4 regions of the Enterococcus sp. AZ126 genome follow, and region 3 is predicted to be linked to each of the others. Evidence: predicted binding sites of a transcription regulator. Region 3 holds the regulator's gene; each other region holds the start of a gene.
What was found. Region 3 encodes LexA, which represses DNA repair genes until DNA is damaged. Its sites were predicted from a motif close to CNAACANNTGTTNG; they were not measured.
Positions count from the first base shown of each region.

Region 1 (4,737 bases), 720 kb from region 3:
CGATACTTTTCACGATCACACCAAATAGATACAAACCAGCAAAAAAGAAAATCACTTGATTGGTTGCTGTTTTTGGTGTCAAATAATTATCCATAAACGTTTGAATAATTCTCGGTAAAAGAATATTGATGATGGATAAGACCAATGCAAACAAAATAGCCGTTATAAACGTACGACGAAATGGCTGTGCAAATTTAAGCAATCGCTTAACGATCGAGACTTGTTCTTTTAAAGGAACTGATTTTGTCCATTCTGATTCATATTTTTCTTCCATTATGCTTCACTCCCTTCAATCTTCGCTTCTAATTGTTGTTTATCCCACATCCGCTTGTACCATCCAGCTAAGCTTAACAACTCTTGATGCGTACCGCGTTCAACGATTTTCCCTTCATCTAAAACGATGATTTCTTTTGCATGCATCACACTACTTAATCGATGGGCTGAAATAATCGTTGTTTTTTCTTTTCTAGCTTCTTTTAAATTTGAAAGAATCGCTTCTTCTGTTTTTGCATCCACAGCAGATAAGGCATCATCTAGAATCAATAACTCTGGATCTACGATCAAGGCTCTAGCAATTGAAATCCGTTGTTTTTGCCCACCTGATAAAGAAACCCCACGTTCTCCAACTAACGTATCATATCCTTTAGGGAAAGCCTTGATTTCATTATTGATAAACGCCATTTCAGCAGCCTGTTCAACTTTTGCTTCAGTAAAATCAGGATTAGCAAAACGAATATTATCTCGTACTGTCATAGAAAACAGAAAATGATCTTGAGGAACATACCCCATTGAGTTCATCAAAGCATCCAATGAATATTCTTTGATATCATGTTCGCCAAACATCACACGGCCTTGATAATGATCGTATTCACGCATCAATAATTTTAAAATTGTCGTTTTACCAGCGCCAGTTTTCCCAACGATTCCTAATGTTTCTCCCACACCCACAGTGAATTTGATTTGTTCTAGTGTAGCTTGATCATCTTTAGGATACGTGAACTGAGCAATTTCCATTGATAAACGACCTTTAGCTGGTATTTGGATCGCATCTTTTTTCTCTGTAATATGTGTTTTCTCATGTAGTAATTCATTCACACGGTCATAACTCGCATTTCCACGCTCAAGTACATTAAACAAGCGACCAATCGCGAACATTGGCCAAACGAGCATCCCAATATAACTTATAAATGAAATCAACTGCCCAATCGTAATCGTGCCGTTCATAATAAAACGTCCGCCCACAATGATTGTTAAAACATAAGAAATCCCAATGATCAATGTGATAAACGGATCAAATAAAGCATCTAGAAAGTTGACTCGTTTATTTTTAACGATAGCATCCTCAATTTTCTCTGTAAAATCTTGGATATCTTCCTGTTCTTGCCCAAACGTTTTGATGACCTTAATGCCTGTGATGCTCTCTTGTGTCTTATCATTGATCGTAGAGAACGCTGCTTGAGAATCACGAAAAGCATCATGCAATTTTGATCCCAAGACTCTTGAGGTCACAGCTAATAATGGTAAGGGAATCAGCGCAATCAACGTTAAGCGTAAATCCACAAATAAAATCATGGCAACAATCGTGGCACCACCTGTGATGAATGAATCTGCAAAGGTTAAAATACCTGCTCCAGCAACATTCTGGATGGCATTTAAATCGTTCGTTGCATGAGCCATCAAATCTCCCGTTCGATATTTCTGATAAAAAACATTGTCCATTTTTGTGAAATGATGGAATAATTGCTTTCTTAAATCTTTTTCCAATTTTGCAGCACTTCCCCAAATATGTGTCCGCCAAATATAACGAAAAATATATTGCGCTATAGCTGCCGCTAGTAGAATAGTAACCCAAAATAAAATAGGTTTGATCGTCAGATTCTTTGAAGTGATCTTATCAACGACGATGCCAATGACCTTTGGCGGAACTAATTGCACAAGCGCTACCATAATTAATGAAAATACCCCAATGATGTAACTTTTTTTCTCTTGCTTGAAAAACCACCCTAACTTTTTAAATATAGACATGTACATTCTCCTCTTCTAAATTGACTACTGTGCGCTCACATCTTTTATTTGTTGTTTTCCCATTTTCATACAACTCCTTTCATTTGCTAAAAATAAGTGCAAAAAAACGGACCAAAAAAAACGGCCCGTTGTGCGCTTGAAATCCGATTAGCTTCTGAAAAACCTTATTTGTCTCCTTGGTTTTTCATTTGCTGCATCATTTGACGAATCTTCTTCTCAGAAGGTTTTTGTCCCATAGACATCATCATCATTCGTAACATTTCCTCATTAACGGGAGGATTCTTTTTGAAATAATCTTGCATATATTTGCGCGCAAGGAAAAATCCACCTGCTGCACCTGCTAATAAAGCGATAATCGCGATTAGTACTACTAAACCTGTTGACATATAAATTTCTCCTTTCTATTAGAAAAGTTGAATAAGAACTTCTGCTTGTCGTATGATGCAGTCACTATTCTTATCAAACTTACTGTTTCTCATTCTAAATAGGGTTATACATTCCCATTTTAATAAATTGCTCTCAAGAAATCATTTTACTAGAAACAGACCAAAAAGAAAAGCTCTTTTGTCATATTCCTCACAAGAAATTTACGAAAGACCATTTCTTCCTATTTTTATCTAACTTCACGAATGATTCTTTGTAAAAAAAGCGAATTTTCATAGAGATTGATACCATATCATATTACTGTGCTTCAATTTTTTCCAATAAATTCGGATCGAATTTTTGTGACTTCAACATTGCAATTTCGAAGCCATAAGGTGGTTTGCTTGTTTTTTTGTCTGCGCCAACGTAAGGTGTTTCTAAAATTTTAGGTAACTCTTTCAATTTTTCATGATGAACGACTTTATTTAGTGCCTCAAAACCAATTGTTCCAAAACCGATGTTTGCATGGCGGTCTTTGTGTGAGCCCATTGGATTTTTAGAGTCATTCACATGGACCACTTTCAAACGATCCAAGCCAATGATCTTATCAAATTCTTCTAAAACACCATCAAAATCATCTTTTACGTTATAACCAGCATCGTTTATATGACAAGTATCCATTGTGACAGATAATTTTTCATTTAGTTTCACTCCGTCAATGATCGTTGCCAACTCTTCAAATGTCCGACCTAATTCAGTTCCTTTACCTGCCATTGTTTCCAGCGCAATTTGTGGCACTTGTTCTTTCCATAATACTTCATCAAGCCCCTTGATGATTTGCTTCAATCCAGCATCAACACCAGCTCCTACATGAGCTCCTGGATGAAGTGTGATTTGTTTTGCACCTAATGCATGCGCACGCTCAATTTCTTGACGTAAAAAAGAGGTAGCAAATCCAAAATTCTCTAATTTGATCGTATTCCCTAAATTAATAATATAAGGCGCATGAACAACAATATTGCTTAAGTCATGTTCAGCCATATACTTTTGACCGGTTTCAATATTCATTTCTTCAATTGGTTTACGGCGTGTATTTTGCGGCGCACCAGTATAGATCATAAAGGTTGTTGCACCATAACTTGCAGCTTCTTCTGCTGAACCTAATAACATTTTTTTACCACTCATACTAACATGTGAACCTAATAACATAATGATCCTCCTAATTTTAAAAGCTGAATGAGTTCGCTCAGCCTCGACTGGAAAATAGGAAAAAATGACTGAGATGCTTTTTATCTCATTCCTTTTTTATCTTTTTACCGAGAGGCTAACTCGTGAAGCTAGATAATTTTAAAAGCTGAATGAGCTTGCTCAGCCTCGACTGGAAAATAGGAAAAAATGACTGAGATGTTTTTTATAACAAGTCCACTTCAGCTTTTTTCCAAAGATTAACCTGATTTTTGGTTGACTCTCTACATCGTTTTGATAAAATCAACGAATCTTACACCCTTTAAAAGAGTACGGGAAACCAGTAAAAAAAACAATCTTTTTGCTTTTTGAATCAAATGATATCTACTTTATATTTTTTCTGTAGAACAGGTGTAACAAGTGATCCATTCTTCTACCGAAAGTTTACGAACTAATTCTCCAATCAACTCATAAGGAATATTTTTTGGATTGCTAAACCGAATACAACTTTTTCCCATATTCAGCTTTGTTGGAACAGTTTTTTGGTATTCTTCTTGAAACCAAGATAATAATTCTTTATTTTCCATGATTCCCATATGATACAATGATAAATGATTTTTCTGAGCAGCTAAACTAATAAAGGGCAACGGTTCATCTTCTCTACCTAAATACCCATTCGGAAAAACGCTCAAAGGAACAACATAAGTAGGCATCCCATACTGCATTTGCAGCACAAAGCCTTCTGGTATATTCTCAGCAATGACTTTTGCTAACTGCTGATAAGAATCTTGCCACTTCTCATCAATATTTTTTACATATTTTTGAACTTCATCCATAAAAACTCATCTCCTATTTGGTCCTTTTTGTATCTAAATGATTTTTAGCCTTCTATTCGATTCTACAATGCAGCATTATTTTACCATATAAATAGGACTTCTTCATTCTTTACATTTTATCTAAATAGAAAAATAATCCTTCATGACACCGTGGTATACTATACATGTTAATTAAATGAAGAAAGTAGGAAGACCTTATGACTATTATTGAAGATTATATCGCAAACACACCAGAAGATCGCCAAGCAAAACTTACACAACTCTACATTACGATCAAACATCTTATTCCAGAAGCTACAGAAAAAATGTCTTATGGAATGCCAACTTT
Region 1 is NZ_JBIOSB010000001.1:995,130-999,866, forward strand. Features, by position in the region: gene IGI43_RS04860 (ABC transporter ATP-binding protein) at 1-274, opposite strand, end outside; gene IGI43_RS04865 (ABC transporter ATP-binding protein) at 274-2,025, opposite strand; gene IGI43_RS04870 (YneF family protein) at 2,190-2,411, opposite strand; gene IGI43_RS04875 (deoxyribonuclease IV) at 2,707-3,597, opposite strand; gene IGI43_RS04880 (DUF1801 domain-containing protein) at 3,963-4,409, opposite strand; gene IGI43_RS04885 (iron chaperone) at 4,607-4,737, shown strand, end outside.
Region 1: IGI43_RS04870 (YneF family protein) is a predicted target of LexA. The motif match lies at 2,652-2,665, and genes of this name have one in related genera.

Region 2 (4,737 bases), 700 kb from region 3:
AAGTTGACTACAAAGCAATGCCTGCTGTAGCCTTCACTGATCCAGAATTAGCAAGTGTTGGTATGACAATTGCTGAAGCCAAAGAAGCGGGATTAGAAGCAACTGCGTACAAGTTCCCATTCGCTGGTAACGGCCGTGCTATTTCTTTAGGTAAAACTGAAGGATTTGTACGTTTGGTAACAACAAACGAAGACAATGTCATTATCGGAGCACAAATCGGCGGAGTTGGCGCAAGTGATATGATTTCTGAATTATCATTAGCAGTTGAATCTGGCATGAATGCTGAAGATATTGCATTAACGATCCATCCACACCCATCTTTAGGGGAAATTACTATGGATGCTTCTGAGTTGGCTTTAGGTTTGCCAATTCATATTTAAATAGCATATTTGTCACACAAAGAAAGACCGAGCTAGCCAAGCTCGGTCTTTTGTTTTTTGTTAAATAGAACGTATCTGGAACTATTTTTTATTTAATGGTTGGTGAATCATAATGACTATTTGCCTTATACTATTGATCGCATCTTCTTTGATTTGAAACGACAAAAATATTCCTATTATTTAGCAAGTATTTTCACTAAAGTGTATTGTTTTTTCCCTTTTCGAACAATAATAAATTTTCCATCAAAGCTATGATCTGCTGTAACGGTAAAGTCCAATTCTTTAATACGATCACCATTGATTGAAATTGCACCATTTGTGATATCTTCTCTAGCTTGGCGTTTAGAAGGTTCGATTCCAAGTTCAATCAACCAATCTACAAGATTTTGATCAAGCGATTCTGTTTCAATAGTAGGCATGTTTTTAAAACCTTCTTCAATTTGCTTGGAGGTTAGATTTTTTACGTTACCTGAAAATAATGCTTCTGAGATTGCTAGAGCATCATTTAAATCAGCTTCACTGTGAACAAACTTTGTCATTTCTGCTGCTAGTACGCGTTGTGCTTCACGTAAGTGTGGTTCCGTTTGGACTTTTACTTCTAGGGCATCAATTTCCTCTTTCGTTAAGAAGGTAAAGAATTTCAAGTATTTGATTACGTCGCGGTCGTCTTGGTTTACCCAGAATTGGTAGAATTCGTAAGGCGTTGTTTTTTTTGGATCAAGCCAAACTGCACCGCCAGCTGATTTACCAAATTTTGTTCCATCTGCTTTTAACATCAATGGAATTGTTAAACCAAAGGCTTTTGCATCTGCACCTTCTTTTTTACGAATCAAGTCTAAACCTGCTGTAATATTGCCCCATTGATCGGCGCCACCAATTTGCATGCGGACATTATTATTTTGAAATAAGTGCAAAAAGTCCATTGATTGTAGGATTTGGTACGTGAATTCTGTAAAGGAAATTCCTGTTTCTAAACGGCTTGCTACGATATCTTTGGCAAGCATTGTGTTGATGTTGAAAAATTTACCATAATCTCTTAAGAAGTCTAAAAGAGTAAGATTGTGTGTCCAGTCATAGTTGTTTACTAATGTTAATGTATTGTCAGTATCTACAGCAAATAATTTTTCCATCTGTCTTGTTAAAGAGTCAACGTTATGTTGGATGGTGTCCATTGTCTGTAATTGACGTTCTGTTGTTCGTCCACTTGGATCACCGATTGTTCCGGTTGCGCCACCGATTAAAATAACAGGATGGTGTCCGAATGCTTGGAATCTTTTTAGCATCATAAATGGAATCAAATGCCCGATATGCATACTGTCTCCTGTAGGATCCACACCGCAATATAGTGAAATGCTCTCGGTCTCAACGTATTTTCGTAAACCTTCGCTATCTGTTTGTTGGTTGATGGCGTCACGCCATTCTAATTCATCAATAATGTTTTTCATTTCGCCTATTCCTCTCCTAAATAAAATAAAAAACGCCCCATAGGTTTTAGCCTATGGGACGAACTTTGCCGTGTTACCACCCAAATTGTACATGAAAAGATCATATACCTCTCAAATCTGTATCGTAGATAGACGCCTACTTACGGTAGGAAACTAAAAGTGTAATTCACAAAAATGTATATGCCAACTCTCACTAAATGCTGACTCTCTGAAAAAGGGACATTATTGCTACTTCGCTTTATTAAAGTTTGATATGTTATTTTGTAGCAATTTTACGACAAATAAGCCAACTTGTCAAATACTTCCTTGGGAGTCACGTTTACAAGTTTTGGTTTAGGCATTAATTCATCGGCCTAAACAATTTTATAAGCGTTGATTTAGCTATTTTTTAAACGAAAGCAGAGCAAAGGAATTATTTTTCTTTATTATTTTCTGGATCATATGTTATTTTTCCAGTGAAAGAATGGATGGGTTTGACCTTTAAGATATCTAAAAAGAAAGTAAAAATCGGGATACCGACAATCAATCCCCAAACACCAAACAATCGTTCACTGATCAATAAAATAACAAATGTATAAAAAATCGGTAATTCTGTTTTGCTGGACATAAATTTGGGATTCAATACGTAAGACTCAAATAAATGCACTACGATGATCACCACTAAAATATAAATTACATCGTTGATACCACCTTGTGAATAGGCGATGAAACTTAGCGGAATACAGGAGATAATCACTCCTGCAACGGGTATTAGACTCAAAAGAAAAATCATGATTGCTAAACTTGGCAATTGATGAAATCCAATCAAAGCCAAACAAATCGTTGTAATACTAGTATTAACAACAGCAATAAAGAATTGAGCCTCCATTACGACACCAAATGTATTTACAAACTTATCAGCAAAGTAATAGATGTCTTGAAAAAACCAGTCAAAATCACTTTTTAAAAACAACTTAGAAAACTCAGTCATTTGTTTTTTCTCGATCATAAAAAAGAAACTCAAAACAAATGAAAGGACAAAGGAAATACCGATCGAACCAATGTCTTGAACATAACGTAAAATGGTACTCGCTCCATTTTGGATTTGTGACATTAAATTTGATTTCTCTAGATAGTCATCTATGATCATCAATAGTTGGTTATGATTATCTCCTGGATTTTTATAAAAATGGATCACCGAGTTATACATCTGAACTGTTTGATGGATAACAACTGGTACATACTTTGTAATAGCCAGATAGACTAAAAAAACAATTAAAGAATAGGTTGCTAAAACTAGTATGAGCGATGGGATTTTTAAAAAGCGCTGAACAAATTTCACGAAATGAAGAGCTAAAAACGTAAAAATAAATGTTAATAAAATCATTGTGATCATACTTCTAGCTAAAAATAAAATAAAAATAACAACACCCAAAACAAAAAAACGTCTTAATCGTTCGTTTTGAATAAATTTTTCATAAACCGACACAGACTTCACTCCTTTAAACTATGATTCGTTGTTTGTAATATCTTATATAACTATAATGCTTTTTTACATTTTTAGATAGTAGTTCTATCTATAATTCTAAAAAAAGAATTATTTTTACTCAGGCTCAAATTTAAAAAGGTGTTCCCCTTTACAAAATGAACGTATGTTCGTATAATTGGTTTTGAAATAAAACAAGGAGAGGAATGCTATGTTTTTTGATTATGAAAAAGAACCAAGAAGAGTGATTTTTTGCATTGATGTAAAATCATTTTACGCGTCAGTAGAATGTGTCGCTAGAGGTTTCGATCCAATTGAAAAAATGTTGGTAGTCATGAGTCATGCAGAAAATACGGGTGGTTTGGTTTTAGCTTCTTCTCCAAAAGCGAAAGAAGTACTGGGAATCACCAATGTGACACGAAAATATGATGTTCCAAACCATCCAGAATTGGTAATCGTCCCACCGCGAATGAATGAGTATATCAAGGAAAATATGAAAATCAATGAGATATATAAGAGCTATGTAGCAGATGAAGATCTACATATTTATTCGATTGATGAATCGTTTTTAGATGTGACCGCTAGCTGGAAATTATTTGGACGAACACCGGTAGAACTCGCACAGATCATCCAACAAAGAATCAAAAATGAAACAGGATTAGCGATCACAGTTGGAATAGGGGATAATCCCTTATTAGCAAAATTAGCGATGGATATTGAAGCTAAGCATAATCAGGAACGTTTAGCCCAATGGCATTATGAGGATGTATCTGAAAAAGTTTGGACAATCAAAACGATGACCGATATGTGGGGAATTGGGCATCGGTTGGAGAAACGCTTAAATAATTTAGGGATTCGATCCGTTTATGATTTGGCACATGCTGATTTGAATGGTCTGAAAAGAACTTTAGGAATCATCGGTGAACAGCTTTATGCTCACGCACATGGTATCGACCGCAGCCGTCTATCGGAAAAATATATACCAGAAGAACGCTCGTATAATAATTCTCAAATTTTGATGCGAGATTACTTACGACAAGAAGAAATCGAAGTTGTGATCCGTGAAATGGCGGAACAAGTGGCGGCCAGACTTAGAAAGGCACATTGTCAGACAGAATGTGTGCATTTATCCATTGGTTTTTCAAGGACTGATAAGTCTTTAGGATCAGGATTTTCAAGACAAATGAAAGTTCCTTTAACAAATAGTAGTAAGCTGTTGATTGAGTATTGTTTAACAATATTCAGACAACATTGGCATGGAGAAGAAGTACGACATATTGGGATTACTTATACCAAATTGAATTATAATACTTATGTACAACTAGATTTATTTCATGAACCTGATGAACAGATCAAAGAATTAGAGTTAGATCAGCTGATTGATGATATCCGGCAGCGGTTTGGCTATGTTTCTTTAGTTCATGCGAGTTCAGTATCATCAGGTGGC
Region 2 is NZ_JBIOSB010000001.1:978,267-983,003, reverse strand. Features, by position in the region: gene lpdA (dihydrolipoyl dehydrogenase) at 1-380, shown strand, start outside; gene tyrS (tyrosine--tRNA ligase) at 557-1,825, opposite strand; T-box leader at 1,877-2,079, opposite strand; gene IGI43_RS04815 (AI-2E family transporter) at 2,238-3,293, opposite strand; gene IGI43_RS04810 (Y-family DNA polymerase) at 3,502-4,737, shown strand, end outside.
Region 2: IGI43_RS04810 (Y-family DNA polymerase) is a predicted target of LexA. The motif match lies at 3,450-3,463, and genes of this name have one in related genera.

Region 3 (4,737 bases):
TTTACCGCCCTGTCACACAATGTTTCAATTTTATGTAAATGATGGGAAATTAAGTTGCCAGTTGTATCAGCGTAGTGGAGATGTTTTCCTTGGTGTTCCATTCAATATTGCCAGCTATGCATTATTGACTCACTTGATTGCTCATGAAACAGGTTTAGAAGTAGGAGATTTTGTCCATACTTTAGGTGATGCTCACTTATATACAAATCACATCGATCAAATGAATCAACAACTTGAAAGAGAGAGTCGATCATTTCCTACATTAAAATTGAACCAAGATAAAAAATCAGTTTTTGATTTTGAAATGGATGATATTGTAATCGAGGGATACGATCCGCATCCTGCAATCAAGGCGCCAATAGCCGTTTAATTTGAAAGGAGCTCTTTAATGTTAGCAGCCATATGGGCACAAGATGAGCAAGGGACGATCGGGAAAGAAAATCGATTACCTTGGCATTTGCCAAATGATTTGAAATTTTTTAAACAAATGACTGAAGACAACACCATCGTTATGGGACGAAAAACCTTTGAGGGGATGGGGGGGCGACCGTTACCAAATCGTCAAACGATTGTCTTAACTAGAGACAAAGCATTTCATGCAGAGGGAGTCCTTATATTCCATACGGTAGATGAGGTTCTTGATTATGCCAAAACTTTTTCAGGCATTACCTTTATTGCAGGTGGCTCAGCGGTATACGAAGATTTTTTACCTTTTTGCGATGTATTGTATCGGACAGTTATCCATCATTCATTTGAAGGTGATACGAAATTTACTTCTGTGAATTGGGATGATTGGACACTGATCAATTTAAGCACAGGAGAACAAGACGAAAAAAATAGCTATGCCTATCAGTTTGAGACATACCAACGCAAAGTTGTTGTGGATGATTAATAAACGTGTTTGATTTAAACGAAGAACGAACAAAAAAACATACTCTCATCAGTATGTTTTTTTATTTATCTAAATATGATTGCGGTATAATCCGACAACTTTACCTAAAATACTAACGTTTTTCAAGATAATTGGGTCTAATGCATCATTTTCAGGTTGTAAACGAATATGTTCTGCCTCTTTAAAGAATCGTTTACATGTCGCTTCATCTTCGTCTGTCATCGCAATAACGATATCGCCATTTGATGCAGCGCTTTGTTTACGGACAATAACTTGATCACCGTCTAGAATACCAGCATTGATCATACTTTCACCTCTGATAGTCAGCATGAACAAAGCATTTTCTTCTGCTACTAGATCTGGTGGCAGAGGGAAAAAATCAGATGCTTCTTCTACAGCTAAGATAGGTTCACCCGCTGTAACGACACCAAGCATGGGAATGACTGTAGGCCTCACACCAATTCTTTCTAAGCCATCAGCAGTCAATTCAATCGCTCTTGGCTTAGTCGGATCACGTAAAATCAGTCCTTTTTTTTCTAAACGAGCTAGATGTCCATGAACAGTCGATGTTGAAGAGAGGTCAACTGCTTTTCCGATTTCTCTAACAGTAGGGGGATAGCCTTTTAGCTCAACTTGTTCATATATATATTTTAATACTTCGATTTGTCTTGTGTCTGTACGTTTCACCACAACCCGCACCTTCTTTCGATTTATATTTTTAGTGTACCATAGTTTTAGGTAGGAATCAAACAAGCGTTCGTGTTTTTTGAGAGGATCAAGTATCTAAAAAAATTTGATCAAAAAGAAGCATGATCAGAAATTGATTTTTCTAACATTAACTGACTTCGTTTCGTATTTTAAGTGCGAATATAGTTGTATTTTTGGTATTCATCTTATAAGATAGATATGTAAAGCAAACTTGTTTAATTATAGGTGTTATCACTTAAAATAAGGAGGTAAAGATAGATGTTATCATCAGAAAAAATGAGTCGGATTAATGAACTTGCTAAGAAAGCGAAAGAAAATGAATTGACTGAGAAAGAAAAAGAAGAGCAAAAAGTACTTCGTCAAGAGTATCTAGCTGCTTTTCGCGGTGGAATGCGTCACCATATCGAAGGAATGAAAGTGGTTGATCCTGAAGGAAATGATGTGACACCAGAGAAACTGAAAGAGATTCAAAAAGAAAAAGGATTACACGATAGAAAATAATTTTAGTTTTTTTTACTAAAAGTAATTGCTTTCATAAACGAAATACGATAAAATGTAGTTAATAAAGGTAAAAAAAACCTAAATAGGAGATGATTTTTTTGTTCGATAACACTGATCAGTTAGGCGTCAATACAATTCGTACCTTAAGTATCGAAGCAGTTCAAAAAGCAAACTCAGGACATCCTGGATTGCCAATGGGTGCAGCGCCCATGGCATACGCACTTTGGACAAAGCATTTGAAAGTAAACCCAAAAACGTCAACAAATTGGGTAGATAGAGATCGTTTCATTCTTTCTGCTGGTCACGGTTCAGCAATGCTTTATAGCTTGCTTCACTTAGCAGGTTACGGTGTAACAATGGATGATCTAAAAAGTTTCCGTCAATGGGATAGTAAAACGCCTGGGCATCCAGAAGTGCATCACACAGATGGTGTTGAAGCAACGACAGGGCCTTTAGGTCAAGGAATTGCGATGGCTGTTGGTATGGCGATGGCCGAGGCTCATACTGCCGCAACCTATAATCGAGATAGTTTTCCAGTGATTGATCATTATACCTATGCATTATGCGGTGATGGTGACTTGATGGAAGGCGTTTCTCAAGAAGCAAGTTCCATGGCTGGACATATGAAATTAGGCAAACTGATCGTGTTATATGATTCAAATGACATCTCTTTGGATGGCCCAACTTCAAAAGCGTTCACAGAAAATGTTGGTGCTCGTTATGAAGCATATGGTTGGCAGCATATCTTAGTAAAAGATGGCAATGATTTAGAAGCCATTTCTAAGGCAATCGAAGCGGCTAAAGCTGAATCAGATAAACCAACATTGATCGAAGTTAAAACGGTCATCGGTTATGGCGCTCCCAAAGAAGGAACTTCTTCTGTACATGGTGCGCCAATCGGAGCAGATGGCATTACTGCTGCTAAAGCTGTCTATGGTTGGGAATATCCAGATTTCACAGTACCAGAAGAAGTCGCTGCCCGCTTTAAAGAAACAATGATAGATGAAGGTCTAAAAGCCGAAGATAAATGGAATAACATGTTTAAAAATTATACAAGAGAACATCCTGAATTAGCTGAACAGTTTAAACAAGCATTCGCGGATGAACTATCTGAAAATTGGGATAGTGAACTACCAACATACGAAGTAGGCTCAAGTGCAGCTAGTCGTGTTACAAGTAAAGAAACGATTCAAGCAATCTCTAAAACTGTACCAGGTTTCTGGGGCGGTTCTGCTGATTTATCAGCTTCTAATAACACTATGGTTGCAGTAGAAAAAGATTTTGAACCTGGTCAATATGAAGGTCGTAATATTTGGTTTGGCGTTCGTGAATTCGCTATGGCTGCAGCCATGAATGGGATTCAATTACATGGAGGAAGCCGTGTTTATGGCGGAACATTCTTTGTATTTACAGATTATTTGCGCCCTGCATTACGTCTGGCAGCAATCCAAAATACTCCTGTAACCTATGTGCTGACACATGACTCTGTAGCAGTTGGCGAAGATGGACCTACACATGAACCTGTTGAACAATTAGCAAGCATCCGTTGTATGCCAGGTGTACAAGTGATCCGTCCTGCTGATGGTAACGAAACAGTTGCCGCATGGAAAATTGCGATGACAACAAAAGATGCTCCGACTGTTTTAGTCTTAAGCCGTCAAAACTTGCCAGTAATTGAAGGAACAAAAGAAAACGCAGATGAACTTGTTCAAAAAGGTGCGTATGTGATTTCGAAACAAAAAGGTGAAAAACCCGAAGGAATATTAATTGCGACTGGTTCAGAAGTGAATCTAGCGATTGAAACTCAAAAAGCTCTATTCGAACAAGGTAAAGATGTCTCTGTTGTTTCAATGCCTAGTTTTGACTTATTCGAAAAACAAGCAGCAGCGTATAAAGAGTCTGTTTTACCTAGGGATGTAACAAAAAGAGTAGCAATCGAAGCTGCTTCGCCATTTGGCTGGGAGCGTTATGTCGGAACTGCTGGCACGACTGTAACCATCAATCACTTTGGTGCATCTGCACCTGGCGATTTAGTCTTAAAAGAATTTGGTTTTACGGTGGATAACGTTGTTTCAAAATATAATGGTTTATAGCATAGAAATGATTTAGTTAAAAAATAGTAGGAAACTCATACCATGTGAGTTTCCTACTATTTTTTTATTTTACTTAAATTTTACTTCGCGCTAAGTTATACGAAAGTTTTTCCATAATTTTCAAACCTACTTTTTTGTAATATAGGTGTAATAAATGTAATTTAATTTTCATTTATCAAAAAAAACAATAAACAGAGAACAAAGGTATTTATAGTAATAAACGTGTTCGAATAATAGACACTTTGTAAACCGAATGAAACAAAAAAAGAAGTGAATAATAAAACAAAAATTTCACTCGGATTACGCTCGCTTTAAAACTTCAAATTTCAAGAGTAAATAATTGTTTATAAAAATATCACCAAGTAGAATGGTAATAAGATGTTCTATTGAGGAGGAACAAATGAATGAACGAAATCAAAACAAGAAGTAGTAGACACCAGAAAAAAGAATATAAAATGAACCGAAGAAAAGTTGCGTCTGTGATAGGAACTTCATTAGTATTTCTTCCAATCGCAGGGAATTTATTACCTCTAAGTGTAAAAG
Region 3 is NZ_JBIOSB010000001.1:276,474-281,210, reverse strand. Features, by position in the region: gene IGI43_RS01330 (thymidylate synthase) at 1-370, shown strand, start outside; gene IGI43_RS01325 (dihydrofolate reductase) at 389-892, shown strand; gene lexA (transcriptional repressor LexA) at 962-1,591, opposite strand; gene IGI43_RS01315 (DUF896 family protein) at 1,859-2,101, shown strand; gene tkt (transketolase) at 2,200-4,194, shown strand; gene IGI43_RS01305 (glucosaminidase domain-containing protein) at 4,599-4,737, shown strand, end outside.

Region 4 (4,737 bases), 3.0 Mb from region 3:
GGAGAAGCGCTAAACAATCCGAAGATCACACCCACTATCAAAGCTAAAATAAATGAAATCAGTGTTAATTGAATGGTCATCCACAGACCGCTCAATAGGCGTTTCCAGTTATTTTGAATCATACCGATAAGCGTTGATTCATCCACTTTATTTTCAGTAGCACCGTCTTTTACATATTTTCCGATGATTTCATCATACTCACCAGTTCGTTTTAATTCACCTAATCCCTCATTGAACATTTGGACTAACTCAGGATTTTTACCTTTTTTCACAGCAAAACCGTATTTCCCACCCTCTTCACGAGGAATCGGCGTTGACAGTGGTTGTTTTTGAGCAATACCGTAACCGATCACAGGATAATCATCCATCATGGCATCGATCTCGCCAATTTCAAGGGCGCTGTATAAAGCGTCTGTAGTATCTAAATATTTAATTGAATAATCATATTTATCTTTGTTAGCTTCAAGGAAATCAGCACTTTCAGTTCCGATTTTAGCACCAACTTTTTTACCTTTTAAATCTTCATACGAGTGGATGCTGTCATTGCCTTTTTTGACAGCAATTTGAATACCACTGTTGAAATAAGGAGTAGAGAAGTCAAATGATTTTTCACGTTCGTCAGTAATCGTCATTCCTGCGATCATTGCATCAGCTTGACCAGATTCGACCGCTTGAACCGCAGAACTGAAGCCGATAAATTTAAACTCAACATTAAAATCTTGTAGTTCAGCAATTCGCTCAACTAAATCGACATCGATTCCTTCGTATTTACCATCTGAATTTTGGAATTCAAACGGAGCAAATGTAGAGTCACTCGCAATAACGTAAGTTTCTTTTTTTGGTTGAATCTTTTTCATTTTAGAATCAGTATCTGTTTCGGATTCAGTTCCAGTGGAAATATATTGGTTTACGATAGCATCATATTTACCTGAACTTTTAAGTTCTTTCAACCCAGCATTGAATTTTTCGATCAACTCTTTATTTTGCCCTTTTTTCACAGCAAACCCATAAGAACTACCTGTTTCTTTTTTCCCAACTAATTGAAGTTTTTGACCATTTGTTATAGCATATCCTAAAACAGGATAATCGTCGAAAATCGCATCTGTTTCACCATTTTCAAGCGATTGATAAAGACCTGTTGCATCATCGAAATTTTTTATTGTATAGCCGTATTTTTCTTGATTTTTCTCTAGGAATGTCGCACTTTCAGTTCCAACTTTAGCTGCGACCGTTTTTCCTTTTAAGTCTTCATAATTTTTGATTTTGTCATTGCCTTTTTTGACGGCCATCTGCAGACCACTGTCAAAATAAGGTTCTGAAAAATCAAAAGATTTTTTTCGTTCATCGGTAATACTCATACCAGCGATCATACCGTCAACTTGGTTTGATTGTACGGCTTGGATAGCACTGTCAAAGCCAAGTGGTTTAAGATTTACTTTAAAATCTTGATCTTTAGCGATAGCTTTAAGCAAATCAACGTCAATACCGACATATTCTCCTTTTGAATCTTGGAATTCAAAGGGAGCAAAAGTTAAATCTGTTCCTATATTATATGTTTTTTCCTCAGCTTGAGCCGGATGCCCAAGGGTAAATGTCAATAGACTTGTCATCATTACAATGAATGAAAGTAAAAAGTGTTTCCTTTTCATAAAATACCTCCTATATTTGCATATTGGATAATTATATAGTAAAAAAAGGTGAAAGCACAAGTCATTGACAGTTAGAAATTCAAAAAAAAATCATTTTGTGACATCTTATGTAACAAAACATAACGCGGCTGTGGTGCGAAAATAGTATTCTTCATCATTATTAAAGACAAACAAAGATTAAATAAAATGTAAATCGATAAAAAATGCGTATACGTAATGTATTCTAGAACTAGCGAAAATATGTTCGGTATGTTAAAATAAATACAGAAGTTTCTTTTCAATTTTAAAGATAAAAATTCCGATAAATGGAGCAAGAGGAGGATGTTGAATGATAGAAAGAGAGACCTCCAATACATTTGACTTAGTATCAAAATACAAGCCGGATGGAGATCAGCCAGAAGCAATCAAGCGATTAGTTGAAGGCATCGAAGGCGGAGAAAAAGCCCAAATTTTATTAGGTGCTACAGGAACCGGAAAAACCTTTACGATTTCTAATGTGATAACAGAAGTGAACAAACCGACATTGGTCATTGCTCATAATAAGACTTTAGCTGGACAGCTTTATGGAGAGTTTAAAGAATTCTTCCCTAATAACGCAATCGAGTATTTTGTTAGTTATTATGATTATTATCAACCAGAAGCATACGTTCCTTCGAGCGATACATATATAGAAAAAGATGCCAGTATCAATGATGAGATTGATAAATTACGCCATTCAGCCACAAGTTCTTTATTAGAAAGAAACGATGTGATTGTCGTTGCTTCCGTTTCATGTATTTTTGGTTTGGGTGATCCTAAGGAATATAGTGAACAAGTGGTTTCTATTCGTGTAGGGATGGAGATGGATCGCAGTCAGTTGTTGACAGACCTAGTAAACATTCAATTTGAGCGAAATGATATCGATTTTCAACGTGGTCGTTTTCGTGTAAGAGGCGATGTGGTGGAGATTTTTCCTGCCTCAAGAGATGACCATGCCTTAAGAGTTGAATTTTTTGGGGATGAAATTGAACGTATAAGAGAAGTCGATGCTTTGACCGGCGAAGTAATGGGCGAGACTGAACATGTTGCTATTTTCCCTGCGACCCACTTTGTGACGAATGAAGATCATATGGAACATGCGATTTCACAAATTCAAGAAGAATTAGAGGCTCGTTTAACTGTCTTGCGTAGTGAAAATAAATTGTTAGAAGCACAACGCTTAGAACAGCGGACCAATTACGATATTGAAATGATGAGAGAAATGGGCTACACATCTGGGATCGAAAATTATTCCCGTCATATGGATGGTCGCTCAGAAGGAGAGCCGCCGTATACCTTGATCGACTTCTTTCCAGATGACTTTTTACTTGTGATCGATGAATCTCATGTGTCGATGCCTCAAATTCGAGGTATGTATAATGGTGACCGAGCTAGAAAACAAATGCTAGTAGATTATGGTTTCCGTTTGCCTAGCGCATTGGATAATCGTCCATTACGTTTAGAAGAATTCGAAAAGCATGTCCATCAAGTGGTCTATGTTTCTGCTACACCTGGACCTTATGAATATGAACAAACTGATACTGTGATTCCACAAATCATCCGACCGACAGGATTGTTGGATCCATTGATTGAAGTCCGTCCGATCATGGGGCAAATTGATGATTTAGTCGGTGAAATTCATGATCGTGTAGAGAAGGATCAACGTGTATTTATCACGACCTTAACGAAGAAAATGTCTGAAGATTTGACGGATTACCTTAAAGAATTAGGAATCAAGGTCAAGTACCTTCATAGTGATATCAAAACGTTAGAACGAACAGAAATCATTCGGGATTTACGTTTAGGAGAGTTTGATGTGCTGATTGGCATCAATTTACTTCGTGAAGGACTGGATGTACCGGAAGTATCATTGATTGCGATTTTGGATGCCGATAAAGAAGGCTTCTTGAGAAGTGAGCGCTCATTGATTCAAACAATTGGACGTGCCGCTCGTAACTCAGATGGTCGTGTCATTATGTATGCAGATAAAATGACTGATTCGATGCAAAAAGCTATTGATGAAACCGCACGTCGTCGCTCAATTCAAGAAAAATACAATGAAGAACACGGTATTATACCAAAAACGATCATCAAAGAAATTCGTGAGTTGATTTCAATTTCTAAAACAAATGAAAAAGGTGAGCCGTTCAAAATTGATAAAGATTATCATGAATTGACTCGTCAAGAAAAAGCTGATTTATTGATGAAATTAGAAAAAGAAATGCGAGATGCAGCGAAAGCATTAGACTTTGAGACTGCAGCGACTTTAAGAGACACGATTTTGGAATTGAAAGCAGCAGATTAAATGACACTCACTGTGGTTCGGGAAAAAGGATCAACGTTCCCTGCGGTCACCTTGTACTGTTCAACATCAGCTCATAAGAATACTCGCTGTGTTTCACAGCAAAGGAGAGCCGTTACTCTTGCGAATTTATTCGCGTAGAAGTAAGGGACATCGGACCAATAAATAAAGGAGAGAACTAATGGCAAATGATAAAATCGTCATTCATGGCGCACGCGCACATAATTTAAAAAATATAGATGTTACGATTCCCCGTGACAAGATGGTTGTAGTTACCGGATTATCTGGTTCTGGGAAAAGTTCACTTGCCTTCGATACACTATATGCGGAAGGCCAACGCCGCTACGTAGAAAGTCTTTCGGCCTACGCTAGACAATTTTTAGGTCAAATGGATAAACCAGATGTCGACAGCATCGATGGTCTGAGTCCAGCGATTTCTATCGATCAAAAAACAACAAGTAAAAACCCGCGCTCAACCGTCGGAACAGTAACAGAAATCAATGATTACCTCAGACTGTTATTCGCTCGCGTAGGTCATCCGATTTGTCCTAACGATGGGACTGAAATCAGCAGTCAATCTGTTGAACAAATGGTAGACAAAGTGCTGGAATTACCAGAAAAAACGAAACTTCAAGTATTAGCTCCTGTGATCGTCAAGAAAAAAGGCCAACATAAAAAAATATTTGAGATGATTCAACGTGAAGGCTATGTTCGGATGCGTGTTGATGGAGAAACGTATGACGTAACGGAAGCACCTGAACTTGAGAA
Region 4 is NZ_JBIOSB010000001.1:3,281,293-3,286,029, forward strand. Features, by position in the region: gene IGI43_RS15380 (amino acid ABC transporter substrate-binding protein/permease) at 1-1,649, opposite strand, end outside; gene uvrB (excinuclease ABC subunit UvrB) at 1,978-3,972, shown strand; gene uvrA (excinuclease ABC subunit UvrA) at 4,151-4,737, shown strand, end outside.
Region 4: uvrB (excinuclease ABC subunit UvrB) is a predicted target of LexA. The motif match lies at 1,883-1,896, and genes of this name have one in related genera.